One region of the Clostridium sp. DJ247 genome, then DNA from elsewhere that is predicted to be linked to it. Evidence: predicted binding sites of a transcription regulator. Region 1 holds the regulator's gene; the other holds the start of a gene.
What was found. The regulator NrdR, encoded in region 1, represses ribonucleotide reductase genes. The targets are predictions, from matches to a motif close to CACNANATNTNGTG.
Positions count from the first base shown of each region.

Region 2: the regulator NrdR is predicted to act here: its motif matches at 4,799-4,812, upstream of HGI79_RS04025 (vitamin B12-dependent ribonucleotide reductase).

Region 1 covers NZ_JABAIW010000002.1:97,305-108,943, reverse strand. Annotated here, with positions in the region: gene ftsA (cell division protein FtsA) at 1-819, shown strand, start outside; gene ftsZ (cell division protein FtsZ) at 836-1,975, shown strand; gene spoIIGA (sigma-E processing peptidase SpoIIGA) at 2,200-3,015, shown strand; gene sigE (RNA polymerase sporulation sigma factor SigE) at 3,091-3,798, shown strand; gene sigG (RNA polymerase sporulation sigma factor SigG) at 3,875-4,648, shown strand; gene HGI79_RS01470 (YlmC/YmxH family sporulation protein) at 5,195-5,458, shown strand; gene nrdR (transcriptional regulator NrdR) at 5,566-6,021, shown strand; gene pgeF (peptidoglycan editing factor PgeF) at 6,193-6,900, shown strand; gene HGI79_RS01455 (response regulator transcription factor) at 6,927-7,622, shown strand; gene pnpS (two-component system histidine kinase PnpS) at 7,635-9,374, shown strand; gene HGI79_RS01445 (phosphate ABC transporter substrate-binding protein) at 9,738-10,634, shown strand; gene HGI79_RS01440 (DUF47 domain-containing protein) at 10,686-10,970, shown strand; gene HGI79_RS01435 (DUF512 domain-containing protein) at 11,111-11,639, shown strand, end outside.
Region 2 covers NZ_JABAIW010000006.1:26,533-38,171, reverse strand. Annotated here, with positions in the region: gene HGI79_RS04030 (PQQ-dependent sugar dehydrogenase) at 1-996, shown strand, start outside; gene HGI79_RS04025 (vitamin B12-dependent ribonucleotide reductase) at 1,638-4,685, opposite strand; gene HGI79_RS04020 (gamma carbonic anhydrase family protein) at 5,105-5,608, shown strand; gene HGI79_RS04015 (S1 RNA-binding domain-containing protein) at 5,723-6,592, shown strand; gene HGI79_RS04010 (MBL fold metallo-hydrolase) at 6,687-6,944, shown strand; gene HGI79_RS04005 (calcium-transporting P-type ATPase, PMR1-type) at 7,180-9,795, opposite strand; gene HGI79_RS04000 (YaaR family protein) at 10,063-10,488, shown strand; gene HGI79_RS03995 (Ger(x)C family spore germination protein) at 10,622-11,639, opposite strand, start outside.

The sequences.
Region 1 (11,639 bases):
CTAGAAGTGGATGCTCAAATTATACTAGCACAAACCACAGTAGTAAACAATCTTTTTAAGAGTATAAACAAGGCTGGAATTAAGGTGCTTGGAGTAGTATTCCAACCATTAGCTCTGTCTGCAGTTATATTAAAAGAAGAAGAAACAAGACGTGGAGTAGCGTTAGTAGATGTAGGTTCAGAATCCATTAATATTTATGCTTATGAAGGTGGGTATCTAGCTAATATAAGTACAATAGCTTTTGGTGGTAGTACCATAACCAATGACATAGCATTGTGCTTAAAGTTACCTTTTTCAGAAGCGGAAAAGTTAAAGCTAAAATATGGATGTGTTGGAGAAGATTCTACAAGTTATAATTTGAAAATTGATGTCAATGCGGATTATAATAATATAGTACAAACAGATTATAGTACATTAAAACAAATCATAGAAGCTAGGGTGGAAGAGTTATTATATCTCATAGACCAAAAACTAAAGTCTAGTGGTTGTTATGAAAAACTAACCGGAGTTGTTATATCTGGAGGTGGACTAGCACTTTTTAAAGGTATTGAAGACTTTAGTAAGAACATAATCCAAAAGCCAATTAGAATAGGTACACCAGATTATATTGGAGCAGCAAGTCCCCTATACGCATCAGCGGTAGGTATAGTGAAAGATGTTGCAGACTCAGTAAAAGATAGAAGTTTTGCAAGGAAGACAGAAAAGGAAAGAGAAAATACAGCAAGAGAATTAGCTATGGAAAGTGATATTAGGGAAGAAAAAAAAGAAAACATTGGATTTGTATCAAAAATAAAAGATTTTTTTACAGATTTTTTCTAATGAGGGAGGTAGTATTGTGCTAGATTTTGATGTTGAACTTCAACAATTTGCAAATATAAAAGTAATAGGATGCGGTGGCGGCGGGAACAATGCTGTAAACAGAATGATAAGGGATGGATTAAAGAATGTTGAGTTTATTTCTGTAAATACAGATAAACAGGCATTAATGCTTTCGCAAGCATCACAAAAAATACAGATAGGGGATAAGCTTACTAAGGGTCTGGGAGCTGGTGCCAACCCTGAAATCGGACAAAAAGCAGCTGACGAAAGTAAAGATGAAATTTCACAAGCAATAAAAGGCGCAGATATGGTATTTATTACAGCTGGTATGGGTGGTGGTACTGGTACAGGAGCAGCACCAGTAATTGCTGAAATAGCTAAATCTATGGGGATTTTAACCGTAGGTGTAGTAACTAAGCCTTTTCCATTTGAAGGTAGAAAAAGAATGCTCCATGCAGAAATGGGAATTAAGAATCTGAAAGAAAGAGTAGATACCTTAGTAACTATTCCAAATGAAAGATTGTTAAGCATAGTTGATAAGAAAACTACCCTAATGGAATCATTTAAATATGCAGATGATATTTTGAGACAAGGTGTTCAGGGTATATCTGACTTAATTACTATTCCTGGTCTTGTAAACCTTGATTTTGCAGATGTTAGAACTATAATGATAGATAAAGGACTTGCACATATGGGTGTAGGTAGAGGCACTGGAGATAATAGGGCACAGGAAGCTGCAAAACAGGCTATATCAAGTCCGTTACTAGAAACTTCTATAGTAGGGGCAACAGGGGTGCTTTTGAATATTACAGGTGGGCCAGACTTAGGATTGCTTGAAATAAATGAGGCAGCAGAAATAGTTCAGGAAGCAGCAGATCCAGATGCAAATATTATATTTGGTGCAGTAATCGATGAAAATATAAAGGATGAAATAAGAATTACTGTAATTGCTACAGGATTTGAAGCTGAAAGAGTTCAATTGAAGAAGGAAACAGTTGTGAAAACAAATAATATAAATAGTGTAAATAATATAACACCGCAACAAACTCCTAATCATGCAAACAATAAAGATGAAGCTGCAGCTACCTTAGAATATCATAACTTTGATGAAAATAACTTGGAAATACCTGCATTTTTAAGAAGACAAAGAAAATAAAGTGAAATTTACATGAAGCAGAGAAATCTCTAAAAAAACACTAAGCAAGTGAACTACTTGCTTAGTGTTTTTTTATAGGTTCATGGTTATATATCTAAATATAATGGCATATTATATCACATAAAAATAAAGAATATAAATATAAAATGACAAAATTTTGAAATTTATAGCTGTATAATAAAACTATAAACTTTAGATAAACGTAATGGAGGTGGAGTTTTTATTTGGTTGTCTTTTTAGATGTGATAATTCTTGAAAACTTAGTAGTAAATTTATTTTTGTTGCATATTACAGCAAATACTATAAAAATACGAACAAAATTTGGATACATGTTTATAGCAGCTATATTAGGAAGTCTTTATGTTATTACATTAGTGTATCCTCAACTAATTTTTTTTTCAACTTTACCATTTAAAATTATTGCTGCAGTATTAATAATTTTAATTGCTTTTAGAAAGAGAAGTTTTATTCTTAACTTAAAAGCAGTATGTATATTTATTTCATATTCTATGGGGTTGGCTGGACTATGTATTTTTATACAATTAATTCTGAATCAATATAATGAAAATTATGATATAGGAAGTTTTTATATTGAGAATTTTTCTTACAAAAAACTTATGATTTCTCTCATGATAATATATATGCTAATAAATAGGTTAATAATTTATATTAAAGATAGAAAAAGTTTGAGTACTTTAATTTATGATGTAGAAATTGTACTAAAAAATTCTAGGAAACATATAAAGGCCTTTTTAGATACTGGAAACGAACTAAGAGAACCAGCTACAAATTTACCAGTAATTATAGTAGAAAAGCAAGTTTTCTATGATATAGATTTAAATTCCTATGATAAATTTCATATTCCCTATAAAGTAGTAAATGGACAAGGGGGAACTATGGAAGGTATTAAGCCGGAATATGTAACAATAAATTCAGGCGAAGAAAATTGTGACAAAGAAGTTATAATAGCATTCTGTGAAGGAAAACTAAGTGATATTAATGATTATGATGCACTGTTATCAAGAGGGGTAATAATGTAGATTAATTATGAGGAAAAATTAAAATGTTTAATTATTTGTAGAAATAAGTAATAACACTTACAATAGGGGGTATATATGCTAAAAATAAAAATTTTATTAAATAGAATATTAACAAAGTTTAAGGTTTTTATTAAAACTGTTTACTATATAGGAGGAAATGATGTCTTACCTCCTCCATTAACTAAAAAAGAAGAAGATGATTTAGTTGCAAAACTTGTTTCAGGAGAAGAAAGTGTAAGATCAACTTTAATAGAGAGAAATCTCAGGTTGGTAGTTTACATAGCTAGAAAATTCGAAAATACTGGAGTGAATGTTGAGGATTTAGTATCTGTAGGGACTATAGGACTTATAAAAGCTGTAAACACATTTGATCCAGAGAAAAAAATAAAATTAGCTACATACGCTTCACGTTGTATTGAAAACGAAATATTAATGTATTTGAGAAGAAATAGTAAAGTTAAAGCTGAAATTTCTTTTTATGAGCCATTAAACATCGATTGGGATGGAAATGAATTGCTCTTATCAGACATATTAGGTACGGAGAATGATGTAGTGTATAATTTTATAGAAGATGAAGTGGATAAACAGCTTTTAATGGTAGCTATGAAAAGACTTAGTGATAGAGAAAAAGAAATAGTGAGCTTGAGATTTGGATTAAATGGACAAGGAGAAAAAACTCAAAAAGAAGTTGCGGATATGTTAGGAATATCTCAATCATATATTTCTAGATTGGAAAAGAGAATAATAAAAAGATTGAAGAAAGAAATAAATAAAATGTTATAAGGTTGTCTTTAGTATAAAATTTAGCTCCTTAGTAAATAATTTAAATGCGATATATTCTGAAGGGGCTGATGACTTTATGATAATTAATAAAGTTGAAATTTGTGGCGTAAATACTGCGAAACTACCGGTTTTAAAGGAACCAGAGATGAAGGATTTGTTAATAAAGATGAAGGAAGGAGATAACAGATCCAGAGAAAAATTTATAAGAGGAAACTTAAGATTAGTTCTAAGTGTAATTCAAAGATTTAACAACAGAGGGGAAAATGTAGATGATTTATTTCAAGTTGGTTGCATAGGATTAATTAAGGCTATTGATAACTTTGATTTAAGTCAGAATGTTAAATTTTCTACCTATGCTGTACCGATGATTATAGGTGAAATAAGAAGGTATTTAAGAGATAACAATTCCATAAGGGTAAGTAGGTCCTTAAGGGATATTGCTTACAGAGCTCTGCAGGTTAGAGATAGACTTATAAGCGAAAACAACAAAGAACCTACCATATCACAAATAGCAAAGGAATTAAAAGTTCCAAGAGAAGAAGTGGTATTTGCTTTAGATGCCATTCAAGATCCAGTATCCTTATTTGAACCTATATATCATGATGGAGGAGATGCTATCTATGTTATGGATCAAATAAGTGATAGCAAGAACATGGATGATAGTTGGCTAGAGAATATAGCCATAAAGGAAGCCATGAAAAAACTAAATGATCGAGAAAAACTTATACTTAATTTAAGATTTTTTGATGGAAGAACTCAAATGGAGGTAGCAGATGAAATAGGAATATCACAAGCACAGGTATCAAGATTAGAAAAAACTGCATTAAGACATATGAGAAAATACGTTTAAATCTAGGTATTATATATACTTATTGATTATTATAAGCTGAGAATAAGATTAAGTATCAAACTTAATATTCTCAGCTTTTTATTTTTCACTGACATTAAGGCATCTAGGTGCATTTAATTTTAGTGAAGAAATATATTCCAGATACGTGCTTCAAAACCTAAGAAGCTCTAAAACTTGCTCAGGATCAAATCAAACTCGCTACACTCAAACAATGATTTGCCCTATCTTCACTGCGTTAAGAGCTTCTAAGGCTTTTACGCAATGTAGCTTTCCATATTTTTCTTCACTAAAATTAAATGCACCCTAGGCATCTGAAAAAATAACTAGTCAATTTAACGGGTAATTTTGTGTAATACTGCGTTGGCAGAACCCGTTAATAGTTCAACTATTGACGGGACCTGCCGCCTTGTCTTACACAAAATTCCCTGGTTAAAATTGACTTGTTATTTTTTCAGATACCTTAATGCTCAATATATTCTTTAAACTGTAATGAATAAAAATATATATTCATATATTTATTAAAAAGGGGATAGGGAGGAATAAAACATGGAAGAAGAAAAAGCATTATATTCTATTGGTAATTTAAGATCCATGGAAATAATTGACATAAATACTGGGACAAAATTAGGATTTATAAAGGATTTAAAAATAGATTGCGATGAGAGCAGGGTTGTTTCACTCATATTACCAGCTCAAAAAGTTTCATGGTTTGGTAAAACAGAAGATATTGAGATTCCATGGGGGAATATTAAAAAGATAGGTGTAGATGTGTTGCTTATTGATGGTGAAGATTTTATGCTGAAAGATTAAAAGATAATATGTAGAATTTTGTACAAAAAAGTGTATAATATTTATAGGAATGGGTTTACATAGACTAAGTTAAACATAATTTTAGATTTAAAAGGACGTGAAGAAAAGTGAAATGCCCTTATTGCGGCTATGCGGAAAGTAAAGTTGTTGATTCAAGATCCACGGAAGATAATGCATCTATAAGGAGAAGGAGAGAGTGTTTAAGTTGTAATAAGAGATACACTACTTATGAGAAAATTGAAAATGTACCTATACTAGTAATAAAAAAGAATATGAATAGAGAATATTTTGATAGAACAAAAATAATAAATGGTTTAATAAAAGCATGTCAAAAAAGACCAGTTTCAAGACAGCAAATAGAAGATGTGGCAAATGAAGTAGAAAAGAAAATTAATAATCAAATGCTCACAGAGGTAAATTCAGATTATATAGGTGAAATGATAATGGAAAACCTTAAGCAGTTGGATGAAGTTTCCTACGTTAGATTTGCATCAGTTTATAGGCAGTTTAAAGATATAAATACTTTTATGGAGGAAATTAAAAATTTAATAGGTAATAAGTAATGGTATGCTAATGCATACCATTACTTATTGTTAATGTTAACAATAAGTTAAGGGTGTTAAAAAGTATAAGTTTTTATGCTATACAATATAAATGAATGTTAAAATATTATTAAATGCCTATAATATTGAGTATTAAGCTTTTGGTAAATACAGAATATTGGAGGTTCATATATGGAGAAAGTATTAATCGACAATTATGAATTTATAAAAATTTCTTTAAGTGGAGCAGAGGTAGTAGTTTCAACTGCAAAAAATAATTTAAGTTTTAATAAGGCTACAGATGAAGGTATAAAAAATTTAGAAAATATAAAAAAATGGTTTGGTGTAGAAAATATAGGATATTTACATCAGGTTCATGGCAATGATGTTGTTTTATATGATTATAAGACTGAAGAAGGAGATGCCCTAATTACTAATAAATTTAATACTGCTATTGGAGTGTTTGCAGCAGATTGTACTCCTATTTTATTATATGATAAAGTAAATAAAGTAGTAGCTGCTGTTCACAGCGGTTGGAGAGGCACTTTCTCAGGGGTTCTAACAGATACAATTAGTAAAATGGAAAAAATATATGGCTCTAAAGGAGAAAACCTAATTATATGTATTGGGCCTCATATACATGAATGTTGCTACGAAGTTAGTGAGGAGCTTATACATAAATTTAAACAATCTAGTACATATAACAATATAAACATATCAAATGGAAGAAAGTTAAGCATGAAAAAATGTATAATGCATCAATTACTAGATAAAGGAATTTGTAAGCAAAATATTTATGATATGAATATATGTACATTCTGCAATGATGAATATTTAATGCATTCCTATAGGAAAAATAATAATGGCGGGAGATTATTTTCTTTCATCTATTTGAAATAGCTTTTAAATTACTCAGGAGGTGCGATATGCCGGAAGAAAAAATATTGGTAGTAGATGATGAAGAACATATAAGAGAACTTATCAAATTTAACTTAGAAAATAACGGATATAGGACAGTTTGTTCAGATAACGGGTTAGAAGCGTTAAAGGTTGCATCTTTAGAAAATCCACAATTAGTACTTTTAGATGTAATGTTACCCGGTATGGATGGATATGATGTGTGTAAAGAAATAAGAAAGAATAACAATATATCTTCTACGCCTATTATAATGATAACGGCTAAAGGAGAAGAATTTGATAGAGTTTTAGGGTTAGAACTAGGTGCAGATGATTATATTACTAAGCCATTTTCCATAAGAGAACTTATAGCTAGAGTGAAGGCAGTTTTAAGAAGAACTGCAATAAAACCTGTAGATAAATCTTTTAACTTTGGCAAAATAACTATAGATTTTGAAAAACATGAGATTCTAAAAAATGGCACTAAGATAGAACTAACTTTAAAAGAATTTGAATTGCTTGAAATATTGATAAAAAATAAAGGAAGGGTAATGACTAGAGATTTTTTACTAGATAAGATATGGGGTTATGAGTATATAGGTGAAACTAGGACAGTTGATGTTCACATAAGACATTTAAGACAAAAAATTGAGGAAGATGATAAAAATCCTAGATATATAGAAACTATACGAGGCATTGGATATAGATTCACTTCAGGGGATTAATTGGTGATTAATATGAAAAAAAAGCTTATGAGTTCTATGCTAGTCACTGTATTTCTTAGTATGACTATAATTACTATTCTTTTTATATTTATTGAAAATTACGAGTACAAAGAAAATATAAAAGAAACTTTAAAAATGAATAATGCTTTAATAATAAATTTATTAAAGAATGAAAATATAGAGAATAAGGAAGATTTTTTAAAGTATGATTTTAAAAGAGAAGATTTTCTAAAATATAATCTTAAGAGTGAAATGATTAGAGTGACATTTATAGATAGCAGTGGCAAGGTCTTAAATGATTCAGTAGCTGATAGTGAAAGTATGGACAATCATAATTCCAGGAAAGAGGTACAGGATGCAAGGAAATATGGTGTTGGATATAGCATAAGGCATAGCTATACTATAGGTAAAGACACATTATATTTTGCTACCAGCTTTGGTAATGGATATATTCTAAGAAGTTCTATAACAATACAAGCTATTAAAATGATAGAAAATAGTTACTTTAAGTATTATGTAGCAATTATAGTTTTTTCTATGTTATTATCCACAATATTTGCATCAAGGCTATCTCAATCTATAGTAATGCCTATAAAAAATCTTGAATTTGCTACATCAAGAATGGCTAAGGGAGAACTACATAGAAGAGTTAACATATTTTCAGAAAATGAAATAGGGCAACTTAGTAGAACCTTTAATAATATGGCTGATAAACTACAAGTTACACTAAAGGATGCTTTAGACAAGCAAAATAAGTTAGAGGCCATATTGAAAAGCATGGATAGTGGAGTTATTGCTATTGACAAACATTATAAAGTGATTATTATAAATCCTTACGCTAAATCAATATTTGGAATAAACAAAAATATTATAGGTCAGAAGCTCATGGATAACATAAGAGATTTTGAATTGGAAGATGTATTCAAAAATACAAATGAAGATTATAGAGAACTAAAAATACTTTGGCCTAAAGAGAAAGATTTAAGAATACGAACTGCGGAGATTATAAGTGATAAGGAAAAGATAGGTACAGTTGCTGTGGTTCAGGATATAACTGATGTGAAAAAGCTAGAAAATATGAGATCACAGTTTGTTGCAAATGTATCACATGAATTAAAAACTCCATTAACATCTATTAAAGGTTTTGCTGAAACTTTAAGATATGTTAATGATGCTGCTAACAAAGACAAGTTTCTTAGTATAATTAATGACGAAGCAGATAGGTTAACTAGACTAATTAATGATATTTTAATTCTATCTCACATTGAAAGTAGTACTAAGGAAAAAAATGAAAAAGTGGAAGTAAACCATATTGTAAAAGATGTATGTTACCTTATGAAAAACTCAGCAGATAAAAAGAATATTAAGTTGACTATTGTTGGAGAAAATATTCCACATTTAATTGGAGATAGTGATAGATTTAAACAAATGGTCATTAATTTAATAGATAACGCTATTAAGTATACAGAGAACGGCGGATCTGTTGAAGTTGGAACAGAATATGAGAATAATACTTGTATATTATGGATTAAAGATACTGGTGTTGGAATACCCAAAGAGCATTTAGGTAGACTTTTTGAAAGGTTTTATAGAGTAGATAAAGCTAGATCTAGAAATCAAGGTGGCACAGGACTAGGATTAGCTATAGTAAAACATATTGTAATGCTATTTGGCGGTATAATTGATGTGGAAAGTCAGTTGGGTAAGGGAAGTACATTTATAGTCAAAATACCGTATAACAAAAATAGTTAAATTAAATGACAAATTATTGCTAAGTTTTAAGTATATGTTAAGTTTTGTAATAAAACTTAACATATTTTTTATTAGGCTATGCCAAAATGTATTTATTCATTAGGCTAAAATTTAGGTGGGATCTAAATGCCTAAGTGGCATTTAACGGGCAGTTTACTGATGTAAGTCGGCATAAAAAACTGCCCTAGTGTGGATATACAAAACCCTATGTGAATTAAGTTTCAATTCATTTAAATATAGGCAGCTAACTGATATGTATGTTAATTTTATTTAACCTATGTATAATAAATAGTTAACTTTAGAGATGTAATATAAATAAGGTAGAAAACAATTGCATTGAAAATTTTGAGGAGGGTTTACGTAATGAAGAAGGGAAGCTTAAGAGCTATGCTAGCTGCGGTTGCAATAACTGTTGTAGCTGGAGCGTTTGTAGGTTGCGGAAGTAGTCAGCAGGCTGCAAAAACAGGAGAAGAAACTAAAAAGGAAATAAGTGGTTCAATAACACTTGCTGGTTCAACAGCGCTTCAACCATTGGCTGAACAAGCTGGAAAGGCATTTACTGAAAAGAATCCAAAGGCAACAATCAATGTTCAAGGTGGCGGAAGTGGTACTGGATTAAAATTAGTTTCAGAAGGTACTGCAGATATTGGAAATTCAGATGTAACAACTGAAGGTTCAAAATTAGATGCTGCTAAAGCAAAGGAATTAGTTGATCACCAAGTATGTGTAATTGGATTTGCAGTAGTAGTAAATCCAGACGTAAAAGTTGATAACCTAACAAAGGATCAAATACAAAAGATATTTACAGGAGAAATAACTAACTGGAAACAGGTTGGTGGAGATGATGCTGCTATAAATGTAATAAATAGAGCAAAATCTTCAGGTACAAGAGCAACATTTAAACAAACAGTTATGGGCGGAAAAGATGAAAAAGAAGGGCTTGGAACAACTCAAGATTCAAACGGAAATGTTGAAAAAGCTATACAAGCTACTAAGGGTTCTATAAGTTATCTTGCTTTATCATATTTAAGTGAGGATGTTAAGAAAAATGTAAAGCCAGTAAAAATAGAAGGTGTAGAATCTAATAAAGATAACATAACTACAGGAAAATATCCATTCTGGTCATATGAACATATGTATACTAAAGGTGAAGCTAAAGATTTATCTAAAGCATTTATAGATTACATGGTAAGTGATGAAAATAAAGCATTAGTTGAAAAGTTAGGATATATACCAGCAAGTGATATGAAAACTAAATAATATATTGCCATAACTAGCTGGATGTTTAACATTAGCAACATAATATACTAAATGAATAAAAATAACGGATCAATAAATTCCAAATTGATTCGTTATTTTTTTGTTGAAACTGCTAATATTGCATATAAAGCTGCTAATGCTTTAGTAGAATTTTTTAAACAGCTAGATAACGCAGAAGAAAACCTTAAAAAACTTAAGGATGTTGAACACGAAGGAGATAAAAAACAACATGAAATATTAGAGCAACTTAACAAAACCTTTATAACATCATTTGACAGATTAACGGTTTTACAATTGAAAACCCTTCTTCTAGAAGGGTTTTTATACGTTGACTAAATAATCATATTAAGGTAATATTACTAAATGGAGATAACATGAAAAATTTAAGCTAAGTAAACTTTTTGTTTAGTTTTAGCATAATTTGCTTTGGTTAACTGGATATAAGGTTATGAAAAGGAAAAATAGGAGTTGAACATATGAAAAATCAAATTGCAGCAGTGAATCCAGGGAGTTTAGCTGAAGAATTAGAACTAGAAGCAGGAGATTATCTGTTGACTATTAATGGTCAAGAGGTTAAAGATATTATTGATTACAAATTTTTGATTTGTGATGAAAATGTCACTATAGAAATTGAGAAAAGTAACGGTGAGATTTGGGAACTTGAAGTGGAAAAAGACTATGATGAAGATTTAGGTGTTGAGTTTAGAGATGCTATACTAGATAAACCTAAAAGCTGTCATAATAAATGTATTTTTTGTTTTATAGATCAGCTTCCAAAAGGTATGAGAGAAACTCTTTACTTTAAAGATGATGATTCTAGACTAGCATTTCTGCAAGGAAATTTTGTTACTTTGACTAATATGAGTGATGATGATATTAATAGAATAATAAAGTATAGGATAAGTCCTATAAATGTATCAGTTCACACTACTAATGCTAAGCTTAGAATTAAAATGACTAATAACAGATTTGCAGGTAATATATATGATAGACTGAAAAAGCTAG
Region 2 (11,639 bases), on a different contig from region 1:
ATTTTACAATCGAATGGTCAACCTCAAAAACGGCGGACATTACTTAATTTAAGAAGACCATTTTTTAATCATAATGGTGTCAATAGCTTAAACTTTTCACCTGAATCAGGAAAGCTTGTTTTAACAACCGGAGATGGTGGATCAGGCTATGATCCATTTAATTTAAGCCAGGATGATATGGAAATCGCCGGTAAAATAATTGAAATTGATGTAGCTAAGAATACATTTATCAATAATCCACTCGTAGTCACACGTTTTAATGAACTTCCCGCACCTATTCAGGAAACGCTTACGGTAATTGCCAAAGGGGTTCGCAATATAACTGGTATTTCATTTCAAAGGTTTTATAACCAGTATATCAAATATGTAGGAATTGTCGGACAGGATCTGGTAGAGTCAATTTTTTCATTCGTTCATTATAAACCAATACCGGTTACTCAGCTTATTCAAGCTTCTTTAATGAAATCTGAACCTGACCAAGAAGGATTTATTAACTTTGGCTGGCGAGGGTGGGAAGGTGCTTTTCCTACTTCGATTATAAGGAGCTGCTCTGCAAATCCAACTTTGGATGAGAAAACAATAGCTTATTACAATGATGCAGTAAAAACTTCAGTGCAGCGTCTTCAGCCTCTAACTAGTTATTTTCATAAAGATCCCCGACCGGATAAGTTTGGAGGAACTGTACTTACGGGAGTCCAGTCATATATGGGGAATGGAATTCCCGATTTAGCTGGAAGCGTTGTGTTTACCGATTTTGCCCGGGATGAAGGATCTCAACCGACCGTTGGAGGGGCTTTAGCTTATACCAGGGTAAGAGCAGATTGTAAACTAAATGATTTTAGTGTTATTGAAACGGATTATAATTTTGGGTCTCAATCAGCTTATTATACTAGTTTGGGAACGAATCTGAATCAAACCAGACTATATTTAGGGGTTTATGGCTCTATGAATGTGACTGATTTTAACCAAGGTACTGTTTTTGAAATTGTTCCATGATTCATAACTATAAAATCCTACTTAATACCAGATAAATCCCTTTCTTGGATTTATTGAATCGAAATATAAAACAAACAAGAGAGAGCAATCGTGCTCCCTCGTTTGTTTATTTTTCCAGGAATTTATAAGCCGAACACCTTGATTTCATTCAAATATTTGTATTTCTCTTACAATAGAACGGATAATATGTTGCTTGCTCTCGTGAGATAACTCGCCGTCTTTGAAGAAGTAATATTCTGCGGCTTCTATGTAGATATTTAGTTCGCATTAATTACAACTGTGAACTAAATGCTTTACTCTAAGTTGTACCATATTATACCATACGGTAATATTATAACGTTATTTCTTCTCTTTTACTGAATAAATGTTTAATTTTTCAATCATAGCATAGACTGCCGAAAATGTATTTTAAAATTATTATCTACAATAAGATTTATTTTAGCAGAAAAATAAGCTTTAAATACTCGTTTCTAAGTACCTAAAGCTTATTTCTATTTGAATATTAATGAATAAATATTCATTTTATAGTAAACACCAAAGTTGTATCGGCAAATGTCAAAGTTGTGTCAGTAAACCTGAAAGTTGTACTAGTAAAGGTTAAAGTTGTATTTCTACTATAATTTTTAACTTAATAGATATTGTTAACTACAACCAGTAGTAGAACCGCAATCTAAGCACACCATACAAGTTCCATTTCTAACCATCCTCGTGCTGGCACAATTAGGGCAAGTAGAACCATAGACTCTTTCACCATCAATTTTTTCATTTTTAATGCTGCTGTCCTTCATTAGGGAAGAATCCACTGCGGCTTCGGTATTTGTAGCAAAAGAGTTATCATTATAGTTTTCAGGCTTAACTTGACATCTAGAAAAATCCCCAGTTTCTATATCAATAACTTTACTTATTAAATCCGAAATAGAACTTACATATTTTATATATGGATGTTTTTGTACAAAACCATAAGGTTCATATTTTTGACCTCTCAACATTCTTGCTATATCTTGAGGCGGTACATGATATTGAAGCATTACAGATATTGACTTAGATAGAGAATTTAAAAGTCCTGTAATAATTGTACCTTCTCTATCAGTAGTTATATATATTTCAGATATTTCACCATTTTCACGTCTGTTAACAGTGGTATAGATTTTAACATCATCAATTTGAGCAGGATGAGTAGTGCCATGACGTATTCCTATAGGTTTATCACGTCTAAACTGTTTTACACCCTTTTGTAAATCCTTAACCTTAGATAGAAGTTGATTATAGGTTAAGTTTTCAAGTTTACTATCAGTTGAATCTGTTAAACTTGTGTTTAATGGTTGTGAAGCCTTTGATGAATCTCTATATAGGGTAATTCCTTTAACTCCAAGCTTCCATGAGGATAAAATAACATTTTTAAAGTCATCAATAGTAGCACTTTTTGGTAAGTTTACAGTTTTGGATATAGCGCCAGAAATAAGTGGTGTTATAGATGCTACCATTAGTACGTGTCCCATAGGAAGGATATATCGCTGGCCACTTCCACAGCGATTGGCAGTATCAAATATAGAAAGATGTTCTTCTTTTAAATGAGGAGCACCTTCAATTTTACCATCTAGAATTTTTTCATAAGTTACTCCATTTTCTGTTACAGTTTCTTTTTCAAGCACGTAGTTTAATATATCATCTATTTGTTCCTTAGTATATCCAAGCTTCTTTAATGCTACAGTAATTACAGGATTCATTATTGTTAGGAATCCACCACCAGATAACTTTTTATACACTATATGGCTAAAAAATGGCTCTATGGAAGTAGCACCACAATCCATTGCAAAAGATATAGTTCCTGTAGGTGCTATAACAGAAACCTGTGCATTTCTATAACCGTATTTTGTGCCAGAGCATAAGGCCTTAATCCAGGAATCTTTTAGATACTTGCTTATATCTTTTAGACCCTGTTCCTCTAGGATTTTATGGTTAACTTTTAATGGTTCATAATTTAATCCCTCAAAGTCATCTTTAAAATCATAAATAGCTGATTCAGTTGTTTTATTTAATAAATTTTTAGTAACTCCAGCAACTCTAGCATGATTTCTAATAACTTTCATCATATAAGGTTTATTTATATCAAACTTCTTAAAAGCACCTATTTCCTTAGCTATTAATGAAGATATATAATAGGAATGCCCTGTAAGAGTACCTATTAAAGCTGCAGCTAAAGCTCTGGCTTCCTTTGAATCGTAAGGATAACCCATAACCATAAACAATGAAGCTATATTGGCTACACCAAGACCTGTACTTCTGAACATATAGGTTTTACGGGCTATATCCTCTGTAGGAAATTGTCCCCAATGTATTGAAGCTTCTAATATTAATTGAGTTAAGCCTACTATGTGTACATATCCATCTAAATCAAATTTATTGTTGTCAACACTATAAAATTTATATACATTTATAGAAGCTAAATTACAAGAAGTATCATCTAAGAAGGCATATTCACCACAAGGATTAGTAGAATTAATTCTATTATAAGGTGCATTCAAAACTCCATCTTCTCCAGTAGGACAAGTATGCCATGCATTAAAGGTATCGTTAAACTGTGGTGCAGGATCTGCACACTGCCAAGCAGAGGAAGTAAAAGCATTCCAAAGCTCTGCAACCTTAATAGTTTTATTTACTTTAGCATCAATTCTTCCATTAAGTTCTAAAACTTCATCTGGATTCTTATGTAGGTTATCAACTTTTTTCATAAAGTGATCAGAAAGTCTAAGAGAATTGTTACTATTTTGTCCAGACACTGTTTCGTAAGCTTCTCCATCTATATCAATATCATAGCCCATTTTCCCAAGAGCTCTTACTTTATCTTCTTCTTGTGCTTTCCAGGTTATGAAATCCATAATTTCAGGATGATCAATATCAAGACATACCATTTTGGCAGCTCTTCTAGTAGTTCCACCGGATTTTATAGCACCTGCATTTCTATCCAATCCTTTTAGAAAACTCATTAATCCAGAGGAAACTCCACCTCCCGAAAGCTTTTCACCTTTTGCTCTTATAGATGAAAAATTAGTGCCGGTACCAGAACCACCTTTAAAAAGCTTTGTTTCTGTAACAAATTGTTCTGATATGGAATGAGGTCCTAGCAATTTATCTTCTATAGAAAGTATGAAGCATGCAGAAGCTTGAGTTCTTGTATAGTTATCAGGACTTTCTACAACTTTATTTTCTTTCTCATCAAAATAATAAAGTCCTTGTTTGCTTCCTTTTATACCATACACCTGGGCTAGACCAGTGTTAAACCATTGAGGAGAGTTAGGCGCATACATTTGATTTAATAAACCATATACACATTCATCATAAAAAATAGAAGCTTCATCCTCAGTTTTTATAATTCCTTCGTCTTTTAAAGCATCACGCCAAAAGCTTACCATTCTATGTGCTACGTCCTTCATGCTGTTTTCATAACCTATTTCGTTAGGCACTCCAGCTTTTCTAAAGTATTTTGAAGCTACAATATCACAAGCTGTTTGGGAATAGTGTTCTGGAAATTCTAAGTCTTTCATATCCACTAGTACTTTTCCGGTTTTATGATCTTTTAAAAATACATCTACTTTATTCCATTTAAATAAGTCAAAAACTGTTTTAGTTTCTGCTTTTTCCAATGCCTTTGTATAATACCTTTGTAGTAAATTTTTTATAGACTCCAATGAAGTTACCTCCTTATATTTTGCGTAATTACAGGGTGAAATTTATTAAAACTAAGGATAAAATATATATATATGAATTTAAAAGTTTCACCTTATAGCTGTTAAGAATATTTTACTATATATAGTAGTGCATGAAAGAAATGACTACTACATGTAGTACTGGATTTAATTATAGAGTACATATGAACTAAATTCAAGGAGAACAATGACACATAATCGGACAAAATTCATAGCATATTTTTAATAATCTTGCCCATAGATAGTTTTTAATACATAATATAAAAATACACATAATTACTTAATTTTTAGTATTAATTAAAAAAATATATTATATTTATATTTAACTCTGTATAGCAATTATATATAATTTATTTTAGAAGAACTTTTAATGGATTTAAGAACAAAAGGAGAGGATTAAAGTGATTCATAAGTATAAAGATAAAGTACCTGATATACATGAAAGTTGTTTTATAGCTGATAGTGCTGATGTTATAGGAAATGTGACTATAGAAGAAGATGCTACAATTTGGTTTGGGGCAGTACTTAGAGGTGACATTAACTCGATTCATATAGGAAAAAAGTCAAACATTCAAGATAACTGTACTGTTCATGTAGATACTAGTGGAATGGCCGTATTTGTGGGAGAACAAGTTACTGTAGGGCATAATGTTATTTTGCACGGCTGTAAAATAGGTGATAGATCACTTATTGGTATGGGATCTATTATTTTGAACGGTGCGGAAATAGGAGAACAAACTATTATAGGCGCAGGAAGCGTTGTTACTCAAAATAAAAAAATACCTTCAGGAGTTTTGTGTCTTGGATCACCAGCAAAGGTAATACGTGAGTTAACAGAAGAAGAAAAAGAATCAATTATAAAATCAGCTAAGTATTATGTAGAGGAAGGAAAGGCGTATAGGTAAATTTTTAAATTTAATTTGTTTATATAGATAATATTAGTAGGAACTATATTGGGAATACTATATAATAAAATGCGTGATACTTTCAAAAATCATTTAAAGGAGTGGATTTAACATATGATAAATATAGGTGAGTTTAATAATTTAAAGGTGGTAAGAAAAGCCGACTTTGGATATTATTTAGGTGCTGAAACAGGTAGGACTACAGATGACGTGCTTCTTCCTAATAACAGTGCTTTAGGAAAGGAATTTTCTGTGGGAGATGAAGTAGAGGCTTTTATATATAGAGATTCAGAAGATAGAGTAATAGCAACTCTAAAAGAACCTTTAGCTTCTGTTGGGGATATAGCTTATCTTGAAGTGGTTGGAGGTACTAAGTTTGGGAACTTTATAGATATAGGATTAGATAGAGATGTTTTGGTACCTTTAAAAGAGCAAGAGTATAGATTATATGAGGGGAATAAGTATTTATTTTATATATATTTAGATAAAACAGAAAGAATTGCAGCAACTACAAAAATTGATAGGTATCTTCAAAGTATAAACTTTGAAGACTCAGAGGAAATAATCAGTTCAAAGTATAGAGTGGGAGATGAAGTAACAGGTACTGTATATGGATTTCAGACTAATGGAAGTGCCATGATAGCAGTAGATAATTTATATAGAGGAGTTATATTAAAAAACGAATATTTTGTAGAGTTGAAAGAAGGACATGAACTAAGCTTAAGAATAAAGAAGATATATGAAGATGGAAAGCTTGGTCTTACTCCACGTAAAAAGGCAGTGGATGAAAGAACCGAGTTAGAAAATCAAATATTAGAGTATATAAAAGAAAACAATGGATTTATGCCTTTTAATGATAAAAGTTCTCCAGAAGATATAAAAAAAGTATTTAAACAAAGCAAAAATTACTTTAAAAATGCTTTAGGTGGATTGATGAAAAAAGGACTTATTGAACAGGATGAAAATGGAACAAGGTTAAAATAAGTTTCTAAGCACTAAACTTGTATGGATTTATTTAAATCATACAAGTTTTTTATTTTTCAAAATTAAAATTAGTCTTAGATATAAGGAAAATTTTATGAAGGATATATTAGATACTGGTCAAAGTGACTGCATGCTAATTAGAGGAGACAATAAAAATTATTTAATAGATACTGGTGCAGCATATTATTCTGATAAAATTATAAGTTACTTGAATTCTAACGGTATAAATACCATTGATATGCTTATACTCACACATTATCATGATGATCATTATGAAGGAATGTTAAAGATTAAAGAGGGTTTTGTAAGAAGTAAAGGTGATAACACTAATATACGAATTAATGTTCAGTGAATTTTATATGTTTGAGGTACGAGTTTATCAAAGTTCTTTTATATTATTATAAAACTGCTCTTCCCTTCGTCAGAGTAGTAAGTGATTCGCACAAAATCACAGATTTTCGCTCCCTGCTTAAATCTGTGATTTAGACTAATTAAAAATATTTAACGTGACGAAACATGGTAATATATCCCGGGGTTTAAGTCAAGTTCCTAGGTTGTTTATCTATATATGGATTCATATTATAAGCCTACTTACCTTTTCTAGTAAAAGCTTTAATACCCTCATTAATAACTAAAGGAACTAGTGATAAAAGTATTACAAAAATCCAATCTCTAGAAGTTAAGTAGTAAACTTTAAATATGGATGAAAATAATGGAACCGAAATTACTATATTTTGGAGTATTATTCCGATTATTATGGATATTATTAAAAATTTATTTGAAAAAATACCTAGTTCAAATATAGTTTTTCGAGAGCTCCTCATACTTAGTGAATAAAATAATTGGGATACGCTTAAAACTACGAAAGCCATGGTTTGAGCATGAATTAGAGAGTTAGAATAAACTCTATTTCCTATATAAAAAGCAATAAGAGTTAGAATACCTATAAGACTTCCATTTAGTATTAGCAGTACCCCTGTTCTCCCAGAAAATAAACCTTCATTAGGATTTCGAGGTTTTTCTTTTATAACATCAGGATCACCTGGATCAGAACCCAAGGCCAATGCTGGGAAACTATCTGTGATTAGGTTAACCCAAAGTAAATGTATTGGTCTTAGTGGAGTAGGCCAACCTAAAAGTATAGCAATAAATAAGGCTACTATTTCACCTATGTTACAAGATACTAAGAATACTATGGATTTTTTTATATTGTTAAATATGTTTCTACCTTCCTTAATAGCTGATACAATGGTAGAAAAGTTATCATCGGTTAAAATCATATCAGAAGCTCCCTTAGCTACATCTGTACCAGTAATGCCCATGGCTACTCCTATATCCGCTATTTTTAATGAAGGAGCATCGTTTACTCCGTCTCCAGTCATAGAAACTATATTTCCTTTTGATTTTAGAGCCTTAACTATTCTAACCTTATGTTCTGGAGATACACGAGCAAATACTCTAATATTTTCTATTCTATTTAAAAAATCTTCTTCTGATAACTTATCTAGTTCAGCCCCGGACAAAGCCTGAGATTCGTTTTCTGCAATTCCTAACTCTTTTGCTATAGCCAAAGCTGTAATTTTGTGATCTCCAGTAATCATAACAGTTCTTATTCCAGATTTTTTACATTGAGCTATAGAATCTTTAACACTATCACGAGGAGGATCTATCATACCCATAAGGCCTAAAAAGATTAAATCTTTTTCAAGTGAATCAATTTCTATATGGGGTGTAGTTACTGACTTAAAAGCAGCACCTAAAACTCTTAGTGCATCATTTGACATAGAATTTGAGGCATTTATTATATTAGTTCTTAGTTCATCATTTATAGGAACTATGTCACCATTTATGTATACTTTATTACATAGTTTAATAAGGTTATCTGTAGCCCCTTTAGTAAAAACGCAGTATCCATTATCATACTTATTTACTGTGGTCATAAGTTTTCTATCTGAATCGAAAGGTAATTCATTTATTCTCTTATGAGTTTCGCCTATAGTGTTTTTAAATATGTTAAATTTAGATCCTGCCTCCAGTAAAGCTATTTCAGTTGGGTCACCAGTCTTAGAATTTTCGGAGTAAGTAGCATCGTTACATAAAACCATAGCCTCTAAAAGCAATTTATGTGTAGAGTTATTAATATCTAATGAGGATATTAAATCTAAGGTGTTATCAGTGTAAAATTTAGTTACTGTCATTTTATTCTGAGTTAATGTACCTGTTTTGTCGGAACATATTATATTTACAGCGCCTAGGGTTTCAACTGCAGGTAGTTTTCTAATAATAGCATTTTCTTTGATCATTCTTTGAACACCCATAGCTAAGACTATAGTTACTATAGCAGGAAGTCCTTCAGGTATAGCGGCTACAGCTAGACTTATAGCGGTTAAAAACATTTCGAAAATATCCCTTTTCTGAAAGATAGCTACTATAAACATAAGAGCACATAGGATAAGAGCTCCGATTCCAAGCATTTTTCCAAGTTCAGTTAGTTTTTTTTGAAGAGGTGTTAGATCTTTTTCATTATTTTCTAACATCTTTGCTATTTTCCCTATTTCAGTATTCATGCCTGTAGCAACTACGACTCCTACACCTCTACCATAAATGGATAGTGTAGACATAAAACACATGTTTTTTTGATCACCTAGTGGAGTATCATCACCCCTAAGAATGGTATCAGCATCCTTTTCCACTGGTAGGGATTCTCCAGTTAGTGCTGATTCTTCAATTTTTAAATTGGCTGTTTCTATGAGACGAAGGTCACAGGGAATATAACGGCCAGTATCGATAATTACAATATCTCCAGGCACTAATTCCTGTGATGAAATTTCCTTTAAATCACCATCTCTACGTACTACAGCTTTAGGGGTAGAGAGCTTTTTTAATGCTTCTAAAGCTTTTTCAGCTTTAGATTCTTGTATTACACCTATAACAGCATTTATAACAACTATGCTTGCTATAATTACGGCATCACTAATTTCACCTAAAAATCCTGATATTACAGCAGCTGCTAATAGTATATAAATCATTACATCGTTTAGTTGATCAAATATACGACTTATTATAGATTTTGTTTTTTGTTCAGCTAACATATTAGGTCCAAATTTTTGTAGCCTTTGTGATACTTCTTCAGAAGTCAGGCCATTAACAGAAGTTGAGCCTATATTATTTAGAGTTTCTTCAACGCTTTTGTTATACCACATAAATATCACCTCAATTATAGTATTTACATATATAAAAAGGATTATTAAAGAAAAACCTTTTTATGTTTGAATAGATAGGAAAATAAAAGTAAATTTTTAAATTTTAGGAGTACCTTCTCTTATATTTTACAAGAAATATGTTATTATTCATATATTTTTTTTATAAAATTTTAGTTATAATATTATTAAACTGGTTGTAGAAACTGGAGTCTCAGGGCTGGTAGTTCAATGTATAAATTACAAATATAATCTTATGGAGGTAAACTAATGGAGATATCTAGAGTTGGAAGGACTCCTACTGCAGCTTCTGAAAAGAAGGAGTCTGTAACTGTTAAAAAGGATTTTTCACAGAGTTTTAATTCACATATGCATAAAAAATCAGAGCAAGAGCTTAAGGAAATGTTTGATAACATAAAGAAAAAAGGGAATAGACTTGCAATAACTAAATGTTATGCTGATGTAAGAGCGTATAAAAAGATGATAAAAGAATATTTAGAATCTGTTCTAAGCTATATGTACAGTGTAAAGAAAGATATAAGCTTTTGGCAGACTCAATATTTTATAACTGTAGACACTATTGATGGAAAACTAGAAGAACTTACACAAGTATTACTAAGTGAACAAAAGGACAATCTGAATGTAGCTGCTACTATCGATGATATATCGGGATTGTTAGTAGATATATATAAATAGTTGAAAAGTAAATTTATAAACAGTTATATATTACCGTAAGCAAGATTGTAAAATTTCTTACATATAAGTAATTAAAAATCAGAAAAGTATGTAATAAATGTTAGATATTTTTACATACTTTCTTATATATTTCTTATCTGAAATCTGATATATCTGTGGAGGTCTCAATAATTACATGAGCTTCTATTTCAAGTTCAGATCTAGCAATAACATTATCAATATTTTCTTTAGGATATTTTCTATGGAAATCCTCAGTTAAATTAAATGCATCTATTCCTTGGCTTTTATACTCATCATATAGCATAGAACAAAGTTTTACTATATTTGATTCTGCATTCCGTTGAAGGGACTCTAAGCTTTGCTTACTTAACTTAAGCTTTTTTTGAACTTCAGTTATGCTAGTTTTGGTATTTATAATTTTTTTTATATGTATAGTCTTACCATCATAGTATACCCTTGTTTCTGTTCTGTTTTTTAATATTTCAAGACTTATAAAATCATCTATAGAAATAGGATTAGATACTTCCATAGACCCTCCGTATACTTTATTCACTAGGAAATTATAAGCTTCTTCGTCAGCACGTTCTAGCTGTCCTACCATTTTATAATCTTTTATTATAGCGGCGCTATCTAGTTCTATTTTATTCTCTACCTGTTCTTTTTTTATTACTACCATAGGAACAGCAATAGCGTTGTACTTAGTGTAGTTTTTATTTAAAAAATCATTTAAAGTTGTTATTACGCCTCTTGATGAAGAACTAATATTATAAATAAGATCATGTATAAATAATCCTATGTAATCTTGTCCCTTTAGCTTTACACCCAGCAAAGCGGAAGGATCTCCTCTGTAGACTACAACCTGAGATCTTAGTACAAATTCTTGATCTCTATCAAATATATCTATGAATCTATCAAGACCTTTTTCAGCTGCTTTTTGAGTAAAAATAACTCCTTTGACTTGAGTATAATTAATTCTGTAACTTGAAGATAAATTTAAATCTCTTAAGATTTCAAATAGGGTTTTACCTGTACCTTTAAATAATACTCGCACTCCTTTTCCAGAAGATCCTTGACCTCCGCGGGCAGCCTTATAAGCTTCCACATATACAATAGGAAAGTTTTGTTCATCTATATCTACTACAACAGCAGTA